DNA from 3 places in the Variovorax sp. GW821-FHT09D07 genome. Region 1 is predicted to be linked to each of the others. Evidence: predicted binding sites of a transcription regulator. Region 1 holds the regulator's gene; each other region holds the start of a gene.
The links. Region 1 encodes sigma-54, which starts transcription at its own class of promoters, with help from an activator protein. Its sites were predicted from a motif close to TGGCANGNAANCTGCTTT; they were not measured.

Region 2: a site for sigma-54 is predicted at 5,322-5,339, ahead of hmpA (NO-inducible flavohemoprotein). Genes of this name have one in related genera too.
Region 3: a site for sigma-54 is predicted at 2,034-2,051, ahead of AC07OX_RS24760 (transglutaminase family protein). Genes of this name have one in related genera too.

The regions. Positions count from the first base shown of each region.
Region 1 covers NZ_JBWKOY010000012.1:65,880-73,063, reverse strand. The annotation lists gene AC07OX_RS28950 (sensor histidine kinase) at 1-657, shown strand, start outside; gene AC07OX_RS28945 (cytochrome b) at 738-1,349, shown strand; gene AC07OX_RS28940 (YceI family protein) at 1,346-1,930, shown strand; gene AC07OX_RS28935 (YceI family protein) at 1,969-2,601, shown strand; gene AC07OX_RS28930 (LysE family translocator) at 2,627-3,274, shown strand; gene AC07OX_RS28925 (phospholipase D family protein) at 3,287-4,903, opposite strand; gene rpoN (RNA polymerase factor sigma-54) at 4,914-6,503, opposite strand; gene lptB (LPS export ABC transporter ATP-binding protein) at 6,521-7,184, opposite strand, start outside.
Region 2 covers NZ_JBWKOY010000003.1:663,707-670,890, reverse strand. The annotation lists gene AC07OX_RS14565 (efflux RND transporter periplasmic adaptor subunit) at 1-217, opposite strand, end outside; gene AC07OX_RS14560 (DUF1656 domain-containing protein) at 243-449, opposite strand; gene AC07OX_RS14555 (FUSC family protein) at 446-2,557, opposite strand; gene AC07OX_RS14550 (MarR family winged helix-turn-helix transcriptional regulator) at 2,558-3,016, opposite strand; RNA gene rnpB (RNase P RNA component class A) at 3,176-3,544, opposite strand; gene norR (nitric oxide reductase transcriptional regulator NorR) at 3,604-5,226, opposite strand; gene hmpA (NO-inducible flavohemoprotein) at 5,362-6,546, shown strand; gene cysK (cysteine synthase A) at 6,662-7,184, shown strand, end outside.
Region 3 covers NZ_JBWKOY010000008.1:89,615-96,798, reverse strand. The annotation lists gene AC07OX_RS24765 (DNA internalization-related competence protein ComEC/Rec2) at 1-2,003, opposite strand, end outside; gene AC07OX_RS24760 (transglutaminase family protein) at 2,125-5,619, shown strand; gene AC07OX_RS24755 (circularly permuted type 2 ATP-grasp protein) at 5,836-7,184, shown strand, end outside.

The DNA.
Region 1 (7,184 bases):
GGCATCGCGGCCGAATCGCAGACGCGGGTGTTCGACGACTTCGAGCAGGTCGGCAACGTGGAGCGCAACCTGCAGCACGGCCACGGCCTGGGGCTGGCGATCGTGCGGCGGCTGGCGGGGCAGCTGGGCATCGAGGTCGCGCTGCGCTCGGCGCCGGGCAAGGGCTCGGTCTTCAGCTTCGAGCTGCCGGCGGCCCGCCCCGGTGCGGCGGCGGTGCCAGCGCCCGCGCCCTCCGTGGCGCTGGACGAGCCCGACGCCGACACCGTGCTGCGCCCCGGCCTCGCGGTGCTGGTGGTCGAGGACAACATCGTGGTGGCCGACAGCCTCTCGGCGCTGCTGCGGCACTGGCACGTGGCGCCGCGCATCTACGCCAGTGCCGCCGAGGCGCTCGCGCTGGCCGACCTGGACGCGCTCGACGCGGCGCTGTGCGACATCCGCCTGCCCGGCGCGTTCAACGGCATCGCGCTGGCCGAGCGGCTGGCGCAGCGCAAGCCCGCACTGACGATCGCGCTGATCTCGGCCGACATCACCGAGGCCACGCAGCAGCTGGCCGCCGCGCGCGGCTGGCATGCGCTGCGCAAGCCGGTGCAGCCGGATGCGCTGCGGCGCGTGCTGCTGCGGGCGCAGCAGCAGCAACAACCGCCGTCGTCGACGTAGCGCGGCGCGGGCCGGTCCCGCTGCGGTGTCATCGCTTCCGAGCTATGCTCCGCGCACAGGCCGCCGCCGCCCCTGCCCCGATGCCCGTCGAACCCCTTCCCGCTCCTTCCGTTGGCGCCGCCGCCCTGCGCGAGCCGCGCTACGGGCGGGTCGCGATGCTGCTGCACTGGCTGCTCGCGGCGATGATCGTCGGCTCGCTCGGCGTCGGGCTCTACATGACGGGCCTGCCCTTCTCGCCGCAGCGCCTGAAGCTCTACAGCTGGCACAAGTGGGCCGGCATCACCATCCTCCTGCTGTCGGCGCTGCGGCTGCTGTGGCGCCTCACGCACCGCCCGCCGCCGCTGTCGGCGCGGGTGCTGGCGGCCATGCCGGCCTGGCAGCGGGCCGCCCACCGCATCAGCCATGCGCTGATGTACCTGCTGTTCTTCGCGGTCCCGCTGTTCGGCTGGGCCTACAGCTCGGGCATGGGCGTGCCGGTCGTGTGGTTCGGCCTGCTGCCGCTGCCCGACCTGGTGGCGGTCGACAAGGACTTCGCCGAAGCCGTGCTCAAGCCGCTGCACCAGCGCAGCGCCTTTCTGCTGGCCGGCGTCACGCTGCTGCACGTGGCGGCGGCGCTCAAGCACCACTGGATCGACCACGACGGTCTGTTGCAACGCATGTGGCCCGCGCCACGCAAGGAATCCGCCGGATGACGACCCGTCTTTTGTGGGGCACCGCCGCCCTCCTCGGCCTCGCGCTGCACGCCGCGGCCGAGCCCATGCCGGCCACCACTGCCAAACTGGTGCCCGAGAAGAGCCAGATCGCCTTCGTCAGCAAGCAGATGGGCGTGCCGGTGGAAGGCAGCTTCAAGCGCTTCGACGCACAGGTCGCCTTCGACCCGAAGAAGCCCGAGGGCGGCTCGGTCGTGCTGCAGATCGACACCGCCAGCGCCGGTTTCGGCGTGCCCATGAGCGATGCCGAGCTGCCCAAGCCGACCTGGTTCGACACCGCGCATTTCCCGCAGGCCAGCTTCCGCTCGAGCGCCATCAAGGCGCTGGGCGAGGGCCGTTTCGAGATGGCCGGCAAGCTCACCATCAAGGGCGTCAGCAAGTACGTGACGGTGCCCGTGAGCATCGTGTCGTCGGGCGGCGCGTATTCGGTCGCCACGGGCACCCTCACGATCCAGCGGCTCGACTACAAGGTGGGCGACGGCGAATGGACCGACACCTCGGTGGTCGGCAACGAGGTGCAGGTGCGCTTCAAGCTGACGCTCGCGGGCCTCGGGCCGCTGTGACGACGATTTCATTTCCCATGCATCCTTCTTCCCTTGCCATGAACAAGCTCTTCTTCGCCGCGGCCCTGTGCGCGGGCGCGGCCCTGCCGCTGGCCGCCACGGCCCAGGAATACACCGCGCCGCCGCTGGCCGCCAAGCCCGCGGGCGGGCCGGTCAAGAACGCCAGCTACGTGATCGACCCGACCCACACCTTCGTCATGTACGAGATGGGCCACTACGGCACCACCACCAACCGCGGCCGCTTCAGCACCAAGGACGGCTCGGTGCAGATCGACGGCACCGGCGCCAGCGGCAAGGTCGACATCACGATGGACATCAGCTCCATCAACACCGGCGTCGACCTGCTCAACCGCCACGTGCAGAGCAAGGACTTCTTCAACGTGGCCGAATTCCCCACCGGCCGCTTCGTGGCCGAGCGCATCGACTTCAGCGGCGACAAGGTGACCGACGTGCCCGGCACGCTCACGCTCATGGGTCAGACCAAGCCGGTGACGCTGAAGGCCGTGCGCTTCAACTGCTACCTGAACCCGCTGATCAACCGCCAGGTCTGCGGCGGCGACTTCGAGGCCACCGTGCAGCGCAGCGACTGGGGCATCACCTGGGGCCTGAACTTCGGCTTCGAGAACAAGGTGAAGCTGCTGGTGCAGGTCGAAGCCGTGAACGTGCAATGAACCCATCCCCCACCGGAGCCACCCCATGACCGACGCCCACCTCCTGTCCCTGCTCGGCATTGCCGGCGCCATGGCCGTGGGCGCGATGAGCCCGGGCCCGAGCTTCGTGATGGTGGCGCGCACGGCCGTGGCCTCGCGCAGCGACGGGCTGGCGGCGGCCCTGGGCATGGGCGCCGGCGGGCTGGCGTTCTCCATCGCGGCGCTGGCCGGGCTGCAGGCAGCGTTCCTCGCGGTGCCGGCGCTGTACCTCGCGATCAAGGCCTTCGGCGGCGCCTATCTGATCTACCTGGGCTTTCGCATCTGGCGCGGCGCGCGGCAGCCGCTCGCGATCACGCCCGACACGGACGCCTCGCCCCGCAGCCAAGGCCGCAGCGGACGCACCTTCCTGCTCGGCCTGGCCACGCAGATCAGCAACCCGAAGACGGCGGTGGTGTACGCGAGCATCTTCGCGGCCTTCCTGCCGCGCGAGGTGCCGCTGGTGCTGGCGCTCGCCGTGCCGGCCGTGATCTTCTGCATCGAGACGGGCTGGTACGCGATCGTCGCGCTGGCACTGTCCTCGGCCGCGCCGCGCGCGGCCTACCTGCGCTACAAGACCTGGATCGACCGCGCCGCCGGCGGCGTGATGGGCCTGCTGGGCCTGCGGCTGGTGTGGTCGGCCGTGCGCGGCACCTAGCCAACCAAGCCGCTACAGCAGGCTCTCGGGCGTGAGCGGCGCCAGCAGTTCGAGCATGGTGCGGTCCCAGAAGCCCGAGTCGGGCTCTTCGTGCAGCACGGTGGTCTTGCCGCCTTCCTCGCTGACCCACTCGATGCGCCGCGAGCCGGTGGCGCCCGCATCGGCGCCTTCGGCAAAGCGCAGCCGGTAGGCGCCCTGCTGCTTGAGCACGTCGAGCAGCTTCAGGGTCTGCTGCGCCATCTCGGGGCTGCGGATGAACAGGCCGATCTCGGTGTTGTGGATTTCGGAGCGCGGATCGAAATTCATCGAGCCGACGAACAGGATGCGCTGGTCGATCACCGCCGACTTGGCGTGCAGCCGGCCCACCGACGTGCCGAACAGGCCGAGGCGCACGCTGCGCCGCGTGCGCGCGGAACTCAGCTCGTGCAGCTCGGCGCCCAGCGCCAGCATGTCGGCGCGGTAGCGGCGGTAGGCGGTGTGGACCAGCGGTTCGTCGGTGGCGGCGAGCGAGTTGGTGACCACGCTGATCTTCACGTTGCGCCCGCGGATCTCGCGCATCACCTCCAGCCCCGACGCGCCCGGGATCAGGTAGGGCGAGACCAGCATCACATCGCTCCGCGCGCGGCGCATCTGCTCGACCACGTTGTAGCGCACGCTGTCCACGTCGAGCAGCGGCACGCCGCCATACGACGCGGTCTTGCCGATCACGCGGTCGGGTGAATCGGCATAAGCCTCGGCGGTGGTCCAGATCAGGCCGAGCTTGCCGGCGTCGAGGTCGTCGGCCACGGGGCTGTAGCCGAGCAGGTCGTTGGGCGCAGGCCTGGGCGGCGGCGGCGTGGTGTCGGGGCCGGTGGCGGCGTCGAAACGGCGCTGCAGCTCTTCGCGCGGCAGGTCGGTGTGCACGACCGCGCCGATCGGGCGCACGTGCGGGCTGTTCCAGTACTGGTCGAACAGCACGCCCAGGCGCGGGATCAGCGCGCCCGTGACGAAGGTGTCGAGGTCGATGAAGTTCGGGCCGGTGGTGCGGCGGAAGTACTGGTTGCCGATGTTGCGCCCGCCCGCCACCGCCATCGCGCCGTCGGCGATGAAGAGCTTGTTGTGCATGCGGCGGTTGACGCGGCTGAAGTCGAACAGCGACGCGGTGAAGCGCTTGAGCAGGCTGCCGCGCCCGGCCGGGAACGGGTTGAACAGGCGCAGCTCCACGTTCGGCGTGGCGGCCAGGCCGAGCAGCAGCTCGTCTTCGCCCGAGGTGTACAGGTCGTCCATCAACAGGCGCACGCGCACGCCGCGCTGGGCCGCATCGCGCAGGGTGCGCAGCAGGTAGCGGCCGGTCTCGTCGTTCTCGATCTGGTAGTACTGCACGTCGAGCGTGCGCTGCGCGCGGCGCGCCAGCTGCAGCCGCGTGTCGAAGGCGAAATCGCCGCCGGGCATCAGGCGAAAGCCGCTGAGGTCGGGGTCGGGCTGCGAGGCCAGCGCGATCTTGCCGAGCGCGGTGTCGGCCGAGACGGCGATGGCCTTGGTGGGCGGGCGCGGTGCCTCGTCGGGCAAGGTGGCACAGCCGGCGAACAGCGATGCAGCCACGAGGGCGAAGACCCAATGCCCCCAGCGCGACAGCAGGCGACGGGTCATCGTGGGCTTTCTACAGGGCTTTGCGCAGGTTGGCCGGTGCGATGCGCAAGGCCTCGCGGTACTTGGCGACGGTGCGGCGCGCGCACTCGATGCCCTGCTCTTTCAGCATCTCGGAAATCTGGCTGTCGGACAGCGGCTTCTTGATGCTTTCCGAACTCACGAACTGCTTGATCAGCGCGCGCACCGCGGTGCTCGACGCGTTGCCGCCGGTCTCGGTGCCCAGCGCCGAGCCGAAGAAGTACTTGAGCTCGACCGTGCCGAAGGGCGTGGCCATGTACTTGGCGGTGGTCACGCGCGAGATGGTCGACTCGTGCAGGCCCAGCTCGTCGGCGATCTCGCGCAGCACCAGCGGGCGCATGGCCAGCTCGCCGTGCACGAAGTAGCTCTTCTGGCGCTCGACGATGGCGTTGCTCACGCGCAGGATGGTGTCGAAGCGCTGCTGGATGTTCTTGATGAACCAGCGCGCCTCCTGCAGCCGCTGCGACAGCGCCTGGCTGCCCTCGCCCTTGTGCGACTTGAGCGCCCCGGCGTAGATGTCGTGCACGCGCAGGCGCGGCATGACCTCGGGGTTCAGCATGACGCGGAACTTCACGTTCGTGCCGCGCCCGGTCTTGGTCACGATCACGTCGGGAATGACGATGTTGCGCTCGACGTCGACAAAGCGGCGCCCTGGCTTGGGTTCGAGCCGCGCAATGACTTGCAGCGCCGAGCGCACCAGCTCTTCGTTGGTGCGCGTGAGCGTGGCCAGGCGCTTGAAGTCGCGCCGCGCGAGCAGCTCCATCGGCTGCTTGCAGATCGCGATGGCGGTCTTGCGGATGAGCGCTTCGGCCTCGGTCTCGTCTTCGCTGGCGAGCGCCTTCAGCTGGATGCTCAGGCATTCGCCCAGGTCGCGCGCACCGACGCCGACCGGCTCCAGGCTCTGCAGCAGGCCCAGCGCCACCTGGAAGTGGTGCACGAGGTCGTCGAACTGGTCGTTGTCGTCGCCCGCCAGGCCCGAGGCCAGCGCGGGCAGCGAGTCTTCGAGGTAGCCGTCGTCGTTGAGCGACTCGATCAGGAAGCGCAGCGCGGCGCAGTCGTTTTCATTGAGCCGCAGGCTCAGCGCCTGGCGGTGCAGGAAGGACTGCAGCGACTCCTGGCTGCGCGCGAGCTCGGTGGCGTCGGCACGCTCGTCGTCGCCCAGGTTGTTCTGGCGTGCGGGTGCATCGCTGCCCCACTCGCTGTCGTCGGGCGCCATGTCGACGGTGCCGTCGCCTTCCCAGTCGGGCTCGCGCTCGGCGATCTCGGCGGCGGGGCCGTCGGTGTCGGGGGTCGAGGAGGTGGTGTCGCTGGACGTGGAGGACGTGCTGGCGGCGGACGGCGTGAACTCGGCCTCGCCCTCGCCCGCGTCGTCGCGCGGCACCGGCGCATCGGCCGTGTCCAGCCCGAATTCCTCGCGCGCCGCTTCTTCCGCGGTGCGTTCGAGGAACGGGTTCTCGTCCAGCATCTGCTCGACCTCCTGGCTCAACTCGAGCGTGGAGAGCTGGAGCAGGCGAATGGACTGCTGCAGCTGTGGCGTCAGCGCCAGATGCTGCGAGACGCGAAGGGACAGCCCTTGCTTCATGGAGACCCGACCCTCCCTTACATGCGGAAGTGCTCGCCCAGGTACACCCTGCGTACCTCGGCGTTGTCGACGATCTCCGAGGGTGTGCCTTGTGCCAGCACGTGCCCGTCGCTGATGATGAACGCGTGATCGCAGATGCCCAGCGTCTCACGCACGTTGTGGTCGGTGATGAGCACGCCGATGCCGCGCTCTTTCAGGAAACTGATGATCCGCTGGATCTCGATCACCGCGATCGGGTCGATGCCGGCGAAGGGCTCGTCCAGCAGGATGAAGCGCGGCTGCGTGGCCAGTGCGCGTGCAATTTCAACGCGGCGGCGCTCGCCGCCCGACAGCGCGAGCGCGGGCGAATCGCGCAGGTGGTCCACGCGCAGGTCGGCCAGCAGGTCGGCCAGTCGCTCTTCGGTGTGCTGCTTGGTCAGCGGCATCATGCGGCCGTTGGCGTCGGGCTCGCGCTGCAGCTCGAGCACGGCACGCACGTTTTCCTCGACCGTGAGCTTGCGGAAGATCGAGGCTTCCTGCGGCAGGTAGCTCAGGCCCATGCGCGCGCGGCGGTGAATGGGCATGTGGGCGATGGGCTCGCCGTCGATGGTGATCTCGCCGGCGTCGGCGCGCACCAGCCCGACGATCATGTAGAACGAGGTGGTCTTGCCCGCGCCGTTGGGGCCGAGCAGTCCGACGACC
Region 2 (7,184 bases), on a different contig from region 1:
TGTCGCGGATCGGCACGGCCGTGACGAGGCCCGAGACGTCGGGTGCGATCTGGACCACGTTGGCGCGCACGCGTCCGTCGCGCGTCCACGGTGCGAGCTCGTAGTGGTCCCACAGGCGAAAGCCCGCCCAGACGGCGGCGGCCACCACGGCCACGGTGAGGAGAACGCGCAGCAGGCTCTGGGCCCGGGGGTTGTCTGCGAAGGGGTTGGCTTTCATGGAAATCTCTGTGTGGTTTGCGTTGTCATTGCAGGTGCGCCGTGAGGCGGCTCAGGCCGTACAGCAGCAGCAGGTACAGCGCCATGTCGAACAGCGCCGGGTGCCACACCCAGCGGTACAGGCCGGTGGCGGCGAGCAGCCGGCGCACGCCCCACAGGGCGAGCAGCGCGGCGCCGGCCAGCAGCATGAGCCAGGGCACGTAGAGCCCGTAGAAACTGGCTTCGCCGATCATGCGGAAGCTCCTTGCGGTGAAGAAGAAGACACGCCTGCCAGCGAAGGCGGTGCGTCGGGGAACAGGTTGCGGCGCAGGCCGACCAGCGCGGTGACGGCGGCGCGCGACGCGGTGGAGCTGTCACGCGCAGCGAGCACCGCCGCCAGCGCCTCGTCGATCTGCGGCAGCAGCGCCGCCGGACGCGGTGCCATGCGGCCTTCGCCGCGCTGGCGGAAGAAGCGCGCGATGCCGCCGAGCAGCGCGGCCGAGGTGGCCATCGGCAGCTGGGCGCGCACGCGCTGCAGCACGGCGATGTCGGCGCCCATGCGCAGGTCGCGCAGCGCGTCGTTGGCGGCCACGCCCTCCACGGTGCCGCCGGCCTGCGCGATGCGCGGCGCCAGCAGGCCGATGCGGTCGAGCATGCGCACGGCGTAGGCGTCGCTCTGCGCGTACTGCGGCTGGGTGGAGGCGGCCATGTCGCCGAGCTCGCGCCAGGTGGCGCGCTGGATGCGGCGTGCGCTCCAGTCGGCGCCCACCGAGCGCACCAGCCGCGTGACGCGCGCGGCCATCACCACGCCGACGATCTGGCCGGTCATGCTGTTGATGAAGCTCACGAGGTCGGCGCTGGCGGTGTCGTGCATTGCCAGCGTGCCCGACACGCCGAAGACCAGCGCCATCGCGGCCATGAAGTGCGTCGGGCGCGGCAGGTACAGGCCCAGCACCAGGAACAGCGGCGCGCAGACCAGCGCGAGCATGCCGAAGTCCTGCACCGTGGGCATGAGCACCAGCACGTAGACGGCCGAGATGGGAATGGACCACAGCGTCCACTTCAGGAAGCCGTGCATCGCGGGCACGGGGTCGTCCATGGTGGCGAAGAAGCAGCAGAAGACGGCGGCCATCATGGTGGCGGCCGAGCCCATGGTCCAGCCCGTGAGGATCCAGAACGCGCCGCACACGCAGATGGCGATGACGGCGGCCAGCGCCGACAGCAGCGCCATGCCGTGGTCGCGGTGCATCGCGCGCTGGCCGAGCGCGGCCGTGCGGCGCAGCGGCGCGCCGCCCTTCAGGCCTTCGTCGATGTCGCGGCGCAGCCGGGCGCAGGCGGTCCAGCCGTCGACCAGCTCTTCGAGCCGGCCTGCGAGGCCGATGCGCAGTGCGCGGGCCCAGGGGCTGAGCCCCGTGTCCTGCGCGCTGCCCAGCGCGGCGATCGCCTGGCGCAGCGCCTGCAGGCGTGCGGAGGCATCGACGGCCGGGTCGCTTTCGTCGCGCAGCCATTGCGCGGCCAGCGCAAGCACGGCGGTGACGTCGGGCGCGAGGCGGCCTTCGGCTTGCGCCAGCGCCTGCAGCCGGTCTTCGACGGCCGACAGCGCGGGCGTGAGCGCCGCCACGCGGTCCTGCATGGCGCGGATCGCGCCGGCGGTCCAGCGCAGGTGCGTGGTGTCGAAGGGCACGTGGGTCGAGAGCAGGCGCAGCTGCGTGATGTCGCCGGCGAGGCGGCGGCGGTCGTCGTCCAGGCGCTTGGGGTCGGCGTCCTTGGGGGTGCTGCGGTCGCCGGGCTGGAACAGGTCGCCGATCCACTGGCGCGCGTCTTTCAGCGTGCGGTCGAGCAGGCCCAGCACGGTGGGCGCGAGCCCCGCGGGCAGCACGAGGCTGTGGACCAGCGTGGCGCAGAAGATGCCCAAGCCGATCTCTTCCACGCGCGCCACGGCGGTGTCGAACAGCACGAGCGGCGTCTGCACCGACGGAAAGCCGATCAGCGCCGCCGTGTAGCCCGCGAGCATGAAAACGTACGAGCGCGGCGTGCGGTCGAGCAGCGACACATACAGGCACAGCCCGACCCACAGCGCGAGCACCAGCGTGAGCAGCTCGGGCGCGTTGGACAGCGCGGGCACCATCAGCACGGTGGCGACGCTGCCGATGAGCGTGCCGCAGAAGCGGAACACCGCCTTGGAGCGCACGGCACCGGCCAGCGGGTGGGCGACGACATAGGTGGTCATGAGCGCCCAGAACGGGCGCGGCAGGCCGGCGCGGCTGGCCAGGTACATCGCCAGCATCGCGGCGGCGAAGCTCTTGACGGAAAAGAGAACTTCCGCGCGGGTGAAGCGCGGCAGCGCCATCGACATCGCCATTTACGAGCCGCGCCCTTCCTGCTGCAGGCTCTGCATGCCGGCGGCACTGCGGCCGAGCTTGGCCTCGAGCGCGCCGAAGACGCGCAAGGTGGCGGCGATGTCCTCGTCGGGAATGCCTTCGAACAGCGCGGCGCGCATCTGGCGCAGCGCGGCCTCGATGGGCTCGCAGACGGCGCGGCCGGCGGGCGTGAGGTGCAGCGTCTTGGCGCGGCGGTCGGCCGGGTCTTCGCGGCGCTCGACGAAACCGGCCTCGACCAGCTGGTCGAGCGAGCGCACCAGCGACGGCCCTTCGATGCCCAGCGCCTCGGCCACCGTGCCCTGGCGCACACCGTCTTCCATGCGCCCGAGCACCACCACCGGCCAGGCCAGCGTCTGCGACAGGCCCACGTGCGCCACCGCCTTGTCGGCCGCCGCGCGGTAGCCGCGCTGGAGCACCGACAGCGAGGTGCCGAGCCGCATCAGCGCGTGTTCGCGCAACGGGGAGATGGGTTCGGTATCGGCCACGGCGTTATCAATTAGTTAGCTTGCTAACAATTGTACGGGTTTCTACCGAGTCTTGCACGCGGCCGCGCACGCCATCAGCGCGCGGCCCAGGGAAAAGGGGGAAGGGAAAGAAAAGTGTGAAGCTCGCCGATAAGCCGGATTCTGTGCACCGGGGCCCTCTTGCGAAGACCCCGGCGTGACCGCCATTACTCTGGGCCGTTTGTCGCCAAACGGCTCGATGCCACCTACCCGCCAGCTCAGCGGAACCACCTCGATACTGGCCTACTTGGTGTTGCTGCGCGCAGAGATTGCCCGTTTCACCCGAACTGAATCGGCTCGTCTCTGTTGCTCTGATCCTCACCTCACGGTGGAGAGTCGTTAACTCCTGCGCTGTCCTGTGCAGTCCGGACGTTCCTCCAGTGCGATCTTTCGACCCGATGCTGTTGCCCGAGGGCAGAGCATCGTCCCTTTCGGGCTTGCACCAGCGGCGGTCTGGCGTGCTTCACGGCTCGATTATCGCCCGCCCCATCAATGACCCTTCAGGCGACGCCGCGCGCCGGTCGTCAGCCGGGCGTTTCGCCGTCGCCGGCCTGCACCAGGCCCAGCTTGCGCAAGGTCCGATGGAAGTTGCTGCGGTCGATGCCGGCCTCGCGCGCGGCGCTGGCCACGCGGCCTCCGTGGCGGGCGAGCAGTTCGGAGAGCCAGGCCCGCTGGAAGGCCTCGGTCGCCTCGCGCAGCGTGCCGACCGCGATGACAGGCCCCGCGTGTTCGTTCGCCGGGGCCTGCACGGGCGCTGCCATGGCGCTTCCCACGACGGCGGCGCTGTCCAGCGCCAGGTGATGCGGCTCGATGGCCGTCCAGCGCGAACCGCGCGGCTGTTCCCTGAACGCCCGCAGCGAGGCGCGGCTGATCACATGCTCGAGCTCGCGCACGTTGCCCGGCCAGCCGTGCGCCAGCATGGCGGCCTTCGACGCCGGCGAGAGCCGCAGGTTGCGCGCGCCCAGCCGGTGCTGGTTCTCCTCGAGAAAGCTGCCGGCGAGCACGAGCACGTCGCGCCCCCGTTCGCGCAGCGGCGCGACGACCAGCGGATAGACCGACAGTCGGTGGTACAGGTCGGCGCGAAACCGGCCCTGCGCGATCGCTGCGGGCAGGTCGCGGTTGGTGGCCGCGATCACGCGCACGTCGACCTTGCGCATGCGGTCGCTGCCGGGGCGCTGCACCTCGCCGCTTTGCAGCACGCGCAGCAGCTTGGCCTGCACGCTCAGCGGCAACTCCCCGACCTCGTCGAGAAAGAGCGTGCCGCCATCGGCGATCTCGAACTTGCCGTCGCGGTCCTGCACGGCGCCGGTGAACGCGCCGCGCTTGTGGCCGAAGAGTTCGCTGTCGGCCAACGTCTCGGGCAGCGCCGCGCAGTTGACCTGCACGAGCGGCTGCTCGCTGCGCCGCGAGCGCGCGTGCAGGCGCTGCGCGACCAGGTCCTTGCCGACGCCGGTTTCGCCGAGCAGCAGCACCGTGAGGTCGGACACGGCGACGGTGTCGATCTCGTGGCACAGCTGCTTCATCGCCGGGCTGCTGCCCAGCAGTTCGCGCGGCGCGCCACGCCCCGCACGCAGCGCCTGCGCCACGGCCTGCTCGCGCACCGCGCGCGCCTGCATCTCGCGGATCGTGTGGGCGGCCTCGATGCCGGTTTCGACGAGGGCGATCAACGCCTCCATCTGCGCCGGGCCCACGGCATCGAAGGCGTGCGGCTCCAGGGCGTCCAGCGTGAGCAGGCCCCAGACGGCGCCGCGCAGGCGCAGCGGCGCGCCCATGCAGTCGTGCACCGGCAGGATGCCCGGCTGGCCGGCGACGAGGCCGTCGTACGGGTCGGGCAGGTTGCTGTCGTGGGCGAAACGCAGGCCCCGTTCGCTGTCGAGCAGGCGCGCGAAGCGCGGATGGGCGGCGACGGGAAACTGGCGCCCCAGGGTTTCGTCGCTCAGGCCGTCGACCGCGACGGGCTTCAGCACGTCGACGTCGAGCTGCAGCAGCGCGGCGGCATCGCAGCGGACCAGTCCGCGCGCAGCGGCGAGCAGCGATCGGTAGCGGGCGGCCTCGGCCTCGGGCTCGGGCTCGGGCTCGGGCTCGGGCTCGGGCTCGGGCTCGGGCGGCGGGGCCTCGGTGGTCGAATCGACACGCAATGTGGTCATAAGTACAACGCTGGAGTTGTTGTGAATTTGACCACGCCTGGTAAATCCCCAATGGCGTCAAGCACTTGCAGGGGCCTTCCGGCTGGCACGGATCGTGAGATGAAAACTGCATCTCAACCGAAGGACCGCCAGACCATGCACCCGCAAACCATCGCCATCGTCAAGTCCACCGTGCCCGCGCTCCAGGCCCACGGCGAGGCCATCACCAGCCACTTCTACAAGATCATGTTCGAGGGCCATCCGCAGGTGAAGGCCTTCTTCAACGAAGCGCACCAGGCCGCCGGCACGCAGGCACGCGCGCTGGCGGGCGCGGTCATCGCGTACGGCGCGCACATCGACCGGCTCGAAGCGATCGCCGGCGCCCTGCCCCGCATCATCCAGAAGCACGCCGCGCTGGGCGTGCTGCCGGAGCACTACCCGATCGTCGGCCACTACCTGCTGCGCGCCGTGAAGGAGGTGCTCGGCGATGCCGCGACCGACGAGGTGATCGCCGCCTGGGGCGAAGCCTACGAATCGCTGGCGGGCCTGCTCATCGCCGCGGAAGAAGCCGTCTACAGCGCCAACGCGGCGCAACCCGGTGGATGGCGCGGCACGCGCGAATTCCGCGTGGCCCGGCGCGAGGACGAAAGCGAGGTCATCACCTCGTTCTACCTGGAGCCCGTGGACGGCGGTGCGCTGCTGGCGTTCACGCCGGGGCAGTACCTCACGCTGGTGCTGGAGATCGACGGCCAGCCGGTGCGGCGCAACTACTCGCTGTCCGACGCGCCGGGCAAGCCGTGGTACCGCATCAGCGTGAAGAAGGAGGAAGGGGGTCGCGCCTCGAACTGGCTGCACGAAGCCGCCGCGGTCGGCACGCGGCTGCAGGCGCAGGCACCGTGCGGCGACTTCGTGCTGCAGCCCGCGGGCGAGCAGGCGCGTCCCCTCGTGCTGGTGACGGGCGGCGTGGGCATCACGCCTGCGATGAGCATGCTCGAATCGGTGGCGCACACGGGCCGGCCGGTGCACTTCGTCCATGCGGCGCGGCACGGCGGCGCGCACGCGTTCCGCGCCCGCGTCGACGCACTCGCGCAGCGGCATGCGAACGTGAAGCCGCTGTATGTCTACGACGCGCCGCGCGAGAGCGACACGCCGCACGCGACCGGCTTCGTCACCCGCGAGCTGCTGGCCGGGCTGCTGCCGGAAGACCGCGACGTCGACCTGTACTTTCTCGGGCCGAAGCCCTTCATGCAGGCGGTGTATGCCAACGGGCTGGCGCTCGGCGTGCCCAAGCAGCAGCTTCGCTACGAGTTCTTCGGGCCGCTGGAAGCCCTGGAGGCCTGAACCGCAACGGCCTGCCATCCCCTCGTGCGGAAACGGTCGCGGGCCGGGTGCAACCCGGCCCAGGGGGCGCCACAATGCGCGCTGACCATCCGACCCTCGCACCCAAGGAGATTCCATGAAGGCCCAGAACATCCTCCAGACCATCGGCAACACGCCGCACATCCGCATCAACCGCCTGTTCGGCCATGCGAAGCAGCAGGTCTGGATCAAGTCGGAGCGCGCCAACCCCGGCGGCTCGATCAAGGACCGCATCGCGCTGTCGATGGTGGAAGACGCCGAGAAGAGCGGCGCGCTCAAGCCCGGCGGCACCATCGTCGAGCCCACCTCGGGCAACACCGGCATCGGCCTGGCGATGGTCGCGGCCGTCAAGGGCTACAAGCTGATCCTGGTGATGCCCGACAGCATGTCGGTGGAGCGCCGCCGCCTCATGCTGGCCTACGGCGCCACCTTCGACCTCACGCCGCGCGCCAACGGCATGAAGGGCTCGATCGCCCGCGCCGAGGAAATCGTGGCCGGCACGCCGGGCGCGTGGATGCCGCAGCAGTTCAACAACCCCGCGAACGTCGACGTGCACGTGCGCACCACGGCCGAAGAGATCGCGGCCGACTTTCCCGAGGGCATCGACGTGCTCATCACCG
Region 3 (7,184 bases), on a different contig from region 1:
TGCCCGGCCTCGCAGCGGCGCGCGGGGCGCAGCGCCTGCAGCGGATGCCCGGCCTCGATGGAACTCAGCAGCGCCGCCTGCGGCTGCATGGCGAGCACCGCGGGCGCGCCGCCGGTGTGATCGATGTCGCGGTGGCTCAGCAACAGCAGGTCGAGCCGTTCGCCGCGTGCGCGCAACAGCGGCACGAGCACGCGGTGGCCCGCGTCGCTGTCGAGCCCGTAGCGCGGGCCGGCGTCGTACAGCAGGCTGTGCGTGGCGGTGCGCACGAGCACCGCGTTGCCCTGCCCGATGTCGGCGGCGAGCAGGTCGAATTCGCCCACCGCAGGCCGCACTGGCTGCCACAAAAGCACTGGCAGCAACAGCGGCAGGCCGAGCGCGCGCACCGACCACGGCAGGCGCATCGCCAGCAGCACGCCGCCCGCCACGCCGCTTGCGGCCAGCCATGGCGGCGGCGCGGCCATCGACAGCGTGGCGAACGGCAGGCCAGCGAGCGCCTGCAGCAACAGCGCGAACAGCTTCACCGCCCCAGCGGCCACGTCCCACAGCGGCGGCACCGCCACGCCGAGCATCGCCAGCGGCGTGATCACCAGCGTCACCCACGGGATCGCGAGCGCATTGGCCACCAGCCCGACCGCCGACACCTGCTGGAACAGCAGCAGGCTCAGCGGCGTGAGCGCCAGCGTGATCGTCCATTGCTCACGAAAGAAGCGCCCCAGGCGCGTGAGCGCGCCCACCCTGCCCTCGCCCGGCACGGCCGTGGCGGAGGCGAACAGCACCGCCACGGCGACGAAGCTGAGCCAGAAGCCCGCCTGCAGCAGCGCCCACGGGTCGGCGGCCACCACGACCGCCGCCGTCAGCAGCCAGACATGCGGCCACGGCCAACGCCGACCGGTCAGGCGCAGCAGCGCCACGGCCGCGAGCATCCAGACCGTGCGCTGCGAGGGCACGCCCCAGCCACTGAAGAGCGCGTAGAGCGCGGCCAGCAGCACGCCGCCAGCGAGCGCGGCCTGTTGCGCGGGCAGCCGCAGCATGAGCCGGCTGCTGCGCCGCCAGAGCGCGCCGACCACATGCGCCGCGAACCACGCGAACAAGGTGATGTGCAGGCCCGAGATCGACATCAGGTGCGCCACGCCGGTGGCGCAGAACACGTCCCAGTCGGCGCGGTCGATGGCGCCCTGGTCGCCGGTGACGAGCGCGGCGATCACGCCGGCCTGACGCCGGTCGTCCACGCGCGCGAAAACCGCATCGCGCACGGCTTCGCGCGCCCGCTCGATCGGGTACCGCCACGTCGTGCCCAGCAGGCGCGGCGCGGGGTCGCGCGCCCCGGCCCGCACGTGGCCCTGCGCGTGCACGCCCTGCTCCCACGCCCACAGTTCGCTGTCGAAGCCATGCGGGTTGAGGTTGCCGTGCGGCGCGCGCAGGCGCACGGTCAGTTGCCAGCGCTGGCCGGCGTGCACCTCGCCCACGGTGCGTGCGACGGACGCGCGACGTTCGGCGGGCTGCTCCCACATCCCGCCGTAGTCGCCGTACCAGGCGAGTGCGATGCGCGGCGGCACCGTCGGCCGGGCCTCATCGCGCGAGGCCTCGGCCCACTGCGCCGTCTCCACATCGAAACGGAAGCGCGTTCCGATCTCGCCGGGCTGCGGCATCTGCGAGACCACGCCCGTGAGCCGCAGGTCGCGCCCTTCAAGTGACGGGTTCAGCGCCCCCTGCGCATAGGCCGTGGCGCGCCATCCGGCGAGCCCCGCGCCAGCCATCGCGCCGCAGGCCAGCGACAGCATCAGCACGAGCAGCCGAGGCCCACGCCACCGCCACAACAGCCATCCGCCGCCGAGCCCCACGAGCAGCAACGCGACGTAGACACCTGCCGCCCACAGCAGCGGCTGGCGCAGTTGCACCGCCGCGCCGAGCAGCGTGCCGCCCAGCGCAACGAAGGCCCCCGACCCACCCGCGACAGCCTCGGACGCACGCCGCGACTGCCCTCCCCACACCCCGGAATCCATGATGCAAACCCTCCCCCAACCCACGCTCGATGGCGCGTTAATTGCTTGGCAACTGGGCTAGTATGCGTCTCACCAGAGACATCTTTTCGATGCAACCTCGCTGCACTGCACGCCCCTACGCATGTCCATCCACGCCGCACTCCACCACGTCACCCACTACACATACGACCGCCTGGTGCAGTTGGGCCCGCAAGTCGTGCGACTGCGCCCCGCGCCCCATTGCCGCAGCAATGTGATCTCGTACTCGCTGCGGGTCGAACCGGCCGAGCACTTCGTCAACTGGATGCAGGACCCGTTCGCCAACTACCAGGCGCGGCTCGTGTTCCCCGAGAAGACGCGCGAGTTCAAGGTCACGGTCGACCTCGTGGTCGAGATGGCGGTCTACAACCCCTTCGACTTCTTCCTCGAGCCGCAGGCCGAGAACTTCCCGTTCAAGTACACGGCCTCGCAGGCCGAGGAGCTGGCGCCCTACCTCGTCACCGAGAAGCCCACGCCGCTGCTGCAGGCCTACCTCGACAAAATCGAGCGCAAGGAGCAGCGCACCATCGACTTCCTGGTCGGCATCAACCAACAGGTGCAGAAGGACGTCAGCTACCTCATCCGCATGGAGCCCGGCGTGCAGACGCCGGAAGAAACGCTGAGCAACGGCAGCGGCTCGTGCCGCGACTCGGGCTGGCTGCTGGTGCAGTTGCTGCGCCACTGCGGCCTGGCCGCGCGCTTCGTGTCGGGCTACCTGATCCAGCTCACGCCCGACGTGAAGGCGCTCGACGGCCCCAGCGGCACCACGGTCGACTTCACCGACCTGCACGCCTGGTGCGAGGTGTTCCTGCCGGGCGCCGGATGGATCGGCCTGGACGCCACCTCGGGCCTGCTGGCCGGCGAAGGCCACATCCCGCTGGCCTGCACGCCCACGCCGTCGAGCGCCGCGCCCATCGAAGGCGGCGTCGACGAGTCCGAGGTCGAGTTCAGCCACGAGATGAAGGTCACGCGCATCTACGAATCGCCGCGCGTCACCAAGCCCTACACCGAAGAACAATGGGCCGAGGTGCTCGCGCTCGGCGACGCGGTCGATGCGCGCCTCGTGGCCGGCGACGTGCGCCTGACGATGGGCGGCGAGCCCACCTACGTGGCCACCAGCGACCGCGACGCGCCCGAATGGAACACCGACGCGCTCGGCCCCACCAAGCGCGGCTACGCCACCGAGCTCGTGCACAAGCTGCGCGCCGAGTACGGCCAGGGCGGCTTCCTGCATTTCGGCCAGGGCAAGTGGTACCCGGGCGAGCAGCTGCCGCGCTGGGCGCTGTCGATCTTCTGGCGCGCCGACGGCCAGACGCTGTGGCACGACCCCGAGCTGTTCGCCGACGAGCGCTTTCCCACGCACTACACGAGCGAGGACGCGCGCCGCTTCACCACCGTGCTGGCGCACAAGCTGGGTCTCACCGAGCGCTACATCCAGGCCGGCTACGAGGACACCTACTACTACCTGTGGCGCGAACGCCGCCTGCCGGTGAATGTCGACCCCTTCGACTCCAAGCTCGACGACGAACTCGAACGCGTGCGCCTGCGCCGCGTGTTCACGCAGAAGCTCGACGCGGTGATCGGCTACATGCTGCCCATCGAGCCCGGCAACGCCAACAGCGACGCGCCCGCGCTCGCCGGCCCCGGCTGGAAGACCGGCCCCTGGTTCCTGCGCGACGACCGCCTGTTCCTGATCCCGGGCGATTCGCCCATGGGCTACCGCCTGCCGCTCGACTCGCAGCCGTGGGCCAGCAAGGGCGACTACCCCTACCTCATCGAGCGCGACCCGACCGCGCCGCGCGCCGCGTTGCCCAGCGCATCCGACTACCGCGCGCGCTATGCCGCTCCGGTCGCTGGCGCCGACCTGGGCGAGGTGCCCTACACCTTCGGCACGCCGCCCGTGGTGGCCGCGTCGCTGCGCATGCAAAGCCCCGGCGATGCGGCGAAGGGCGATGCGGCAGCCGCCGCTGATGCCGCCACGCCCGCCACGCGCCAGCCGCTGCGCGGCGAATCGGCCCACTGGGTCACGCGCACCGCGCTGTGCGTCGAGGTGCGCGACCCGCGCCGCGCCAACGGCCCGGCGGCCGAGAAGAAAGGCAGCGCCTCGGGCGTGCTCTACGTCTTCATGCCGCCGCTGGCGCGCCTGGAGGACTACCTCGACCTCGTCGCCGCCGTCGAAGCCACCGCGCAGCAGCTCGGCGTGCGCATCGTGATGGAAGGCTATCCGCCGCCACGCGATCCGCGCCTGAAGATGCTGGCCGTGACGCCCGACCCGGGCGTGATCGAGGTCAACATCCACCCGGCCCACAACTGGAAGGAACTCGTCGACCACACCGAGTTCCTCTACAACGCCGCGTTCGAGACGCGCCTGTCGGCCGAGAAGTTCATGACCGACGGCCGCCACACCGGCACCGGCGGCGGCAACCACTTCGTGATGGGCGGTGCCACGCCCGCCGACAGCCCCTTCCTGCGCCAGCCCGAGCTGCTGGCCAGCCTGCTGCTGTACTGGCACAACCACCCCTCGCTGAGCTACCTGTTCTCGGGCATGTTCATCGGCCCGACCAGCCAGGCGCCGCGCGTGGACGAGGCGCGCAACGACCAGGTCTACGAACTCGAAATTGCCCTGAAGGAGATCGCCAAGAACCGCGAGATCTACGGCCAGAACATGCCCGCGTGGCTGGTCGACCGCACGCTGCGCAACATCCTGATCGACGTGTCGGGCAACACGCACCGCAGCGAGTTCTGCATCGACAAGCTCTACTCGCCCGACTCCAGCACCGGCCGCCTGGGCCTGCTGGAACTGCGCGCGTTTGAAATGCCGCCGCATGCGCGCATGAGCATCGCGCAGCAGCTGCTGATCCGCGCGCTGGTCGCCCGCTTCTGGGACGCGCCCTACCAGGCGCCCGTCACCCGCTGGGGCACCGAGCTGCACGACCGCTTCCTGCTGCCGACCTTCGTCAAGATGGACTTCGACGACGTCATCAGCGAGATGCGCCAGGCCGGCTTTGCCTTCGATGCCGACTGGTTCGCGCCGCACTTCGAGTTCCGCTTCCCGCTCGTGGGCCAGATGCAGTCGATGGGCGTGGAGCTGTCGCTGCGCAACGCGCTCGAACCCTGGCACGTGATGGGCGAAGAAGGCTCGGCCGGCGGCACGGTGCGCTATGTCGACTCATCGCTGGAGCGCATCGAGGTGCGCGTGACCGGCCTGAACGAAAGCCGCCACGTCGTCACCGTCAACGGCAAGGTGCTGCCGCTGCAGCCCACGGGCGTCACCGGCGAGTTCGTCGCGGGCGTGCGCTACAAGGCGTGGAACCCGCCCTCGGCGCTGCATCCGAGCATCCCGGCCCACGCACCGCTGACCTTCGACCTCGTCGACACCTGGATGAAGCGCTCGCTGGGCGGCTGCCAGTACTTCGTCGCCCACCCGGGCGGGCGCAACTACGACACCTTCCCCGTCAACGCCTACGAGGCCGAAAGCCGTCGCCACTCGCGCTTCACGCGCACCGGCCACACCCCGGGCTTGCTGCGCACGCCGCCGGCCACCATCGAGCTGCCGGGCAGCCGGGAGTTTCCGTTCACGCTGGACCTGCGGCGCTGAGGCTCGAGGTGGGCTCTGTTCGTGCGGGGCGCTTATTGCTTGCCGCACGCCTTCGGGGTCCAGTGGCCGTTGTTTGAGGTCACAATCCGTGACCTCAAAAGCCGCCCACTCTTCGGCCGGGCGCTGCGCATGAAATCGGCCAGGAAGCGTTCGGCATTTTGCCGGATCGCTTCGCTTGGCGGGCCCCGGTGACGGTGATGTGACAATCTCCCCCCTGTGGAACCCCTGAACGAATCCCTGTTCGACGCCCAGGCCCCGGAGCATCCGGCGGCGCTGGCGTCTTCGCTCGCGCCGGCGGCCCTGCCTGGGCATTTCGACGAATTGCGGGGACAGGCGACGCCCACGGCGCCTTCGCGGCCGGGGTCGGGCGCGGCCCCGGCGCCTGCCGCGGCCCCGCTGCTGTACGACGCCGCCGAGGAGCGACCGGCTCCGACGCAATCGCAATCCCAGTCACAGTCCCCCTCGTCCTCCCAGTCGCAGTCGCAAGGACAGGAGTCCTCCCCGTCCAGCGACCAGCCCCCGCTCACCCCCGCCTGGAACGCCTTCTTCGAACAGCTCGGCCCCGGCGGCATCAACGACCTGCCGCGGCGCGCGGTCAGCCTGGAGCGGCAGATCCGCGACAACGGCGTCACCTACAACGTGTACGCCGACGCCAACGGCCCGCAACGGCCGTGGTCGCTCGACCTGTTCCCGCTGATCGTCTCGCCCGAGAGCTGGGCCCAGATCGAGGCCGGCGTGCAGCAGCGCGTGCGCGTGCTCGACCGCGTGATGGCCGACGCCTACGGACCGCAACAGCTGCTGGCCGAAGGCCTGCTGCCGCCGGCGCTGGTGCGCGGCCACCCCGGCTACCTGCGCGCGCTGCACGGCGTGAAGCCGGCGGGCGACACCTGGCTGCACATCGCCGCCTTCGACCTCGCACGCGGCCCCGACGGCAACTGGTGGGTGGTCTCGCAGCGCACGCAGGCGCCTTCGGGCCTGGGCTACCTGCTGGAGAACCGGCTCGCGATCACGCGGCAGTTTCCGCAGGCCTTCGAGGCGCTGCAGGTGCAGCGGCTGGCCGCCACCTACAGCGCCATGATGGAAGGCCTGCAGCGCATGTGCCCGTCGGGCTCGCCGCCGCACATCGCACTGCTCACGCCGGGCCCGTACAACGAAACCTACTTCGAGCACGCCTACCTGGCGCGCTACCTCGGCCTGACGCTGGTCGAAGGCAGCGACCTCACCGTGCGCGACCAGCGCCTGTACCTCAAGACGCTGCAGGGCCTGCGCCCGGTGCACGGCCTCATCAAGCGGCTCGACGACCAGTTTCTCGACCCGCTGGAGCTGCGCCCCGACTCCACGCTCGGCGTGCCCGGCCTGCTGCAGGCGATCCGCGCGGGCAACCTGCTGGTGGCCAACATGCCGGGCTCGGCCTTCCTCGAGTCGCCGGCGCTGCTGGGCTTCCTGCCCGGGCTGGCGCTGCGGCTCATCGGTGAAAAACTCAAGCTGCCGGCGCTGCCGACCTGGTGGTGCGGCGAACGCGCCGCGCTCGAGGCGGTGCTGCCGCAGCTCGGCGAAAGCGCCAT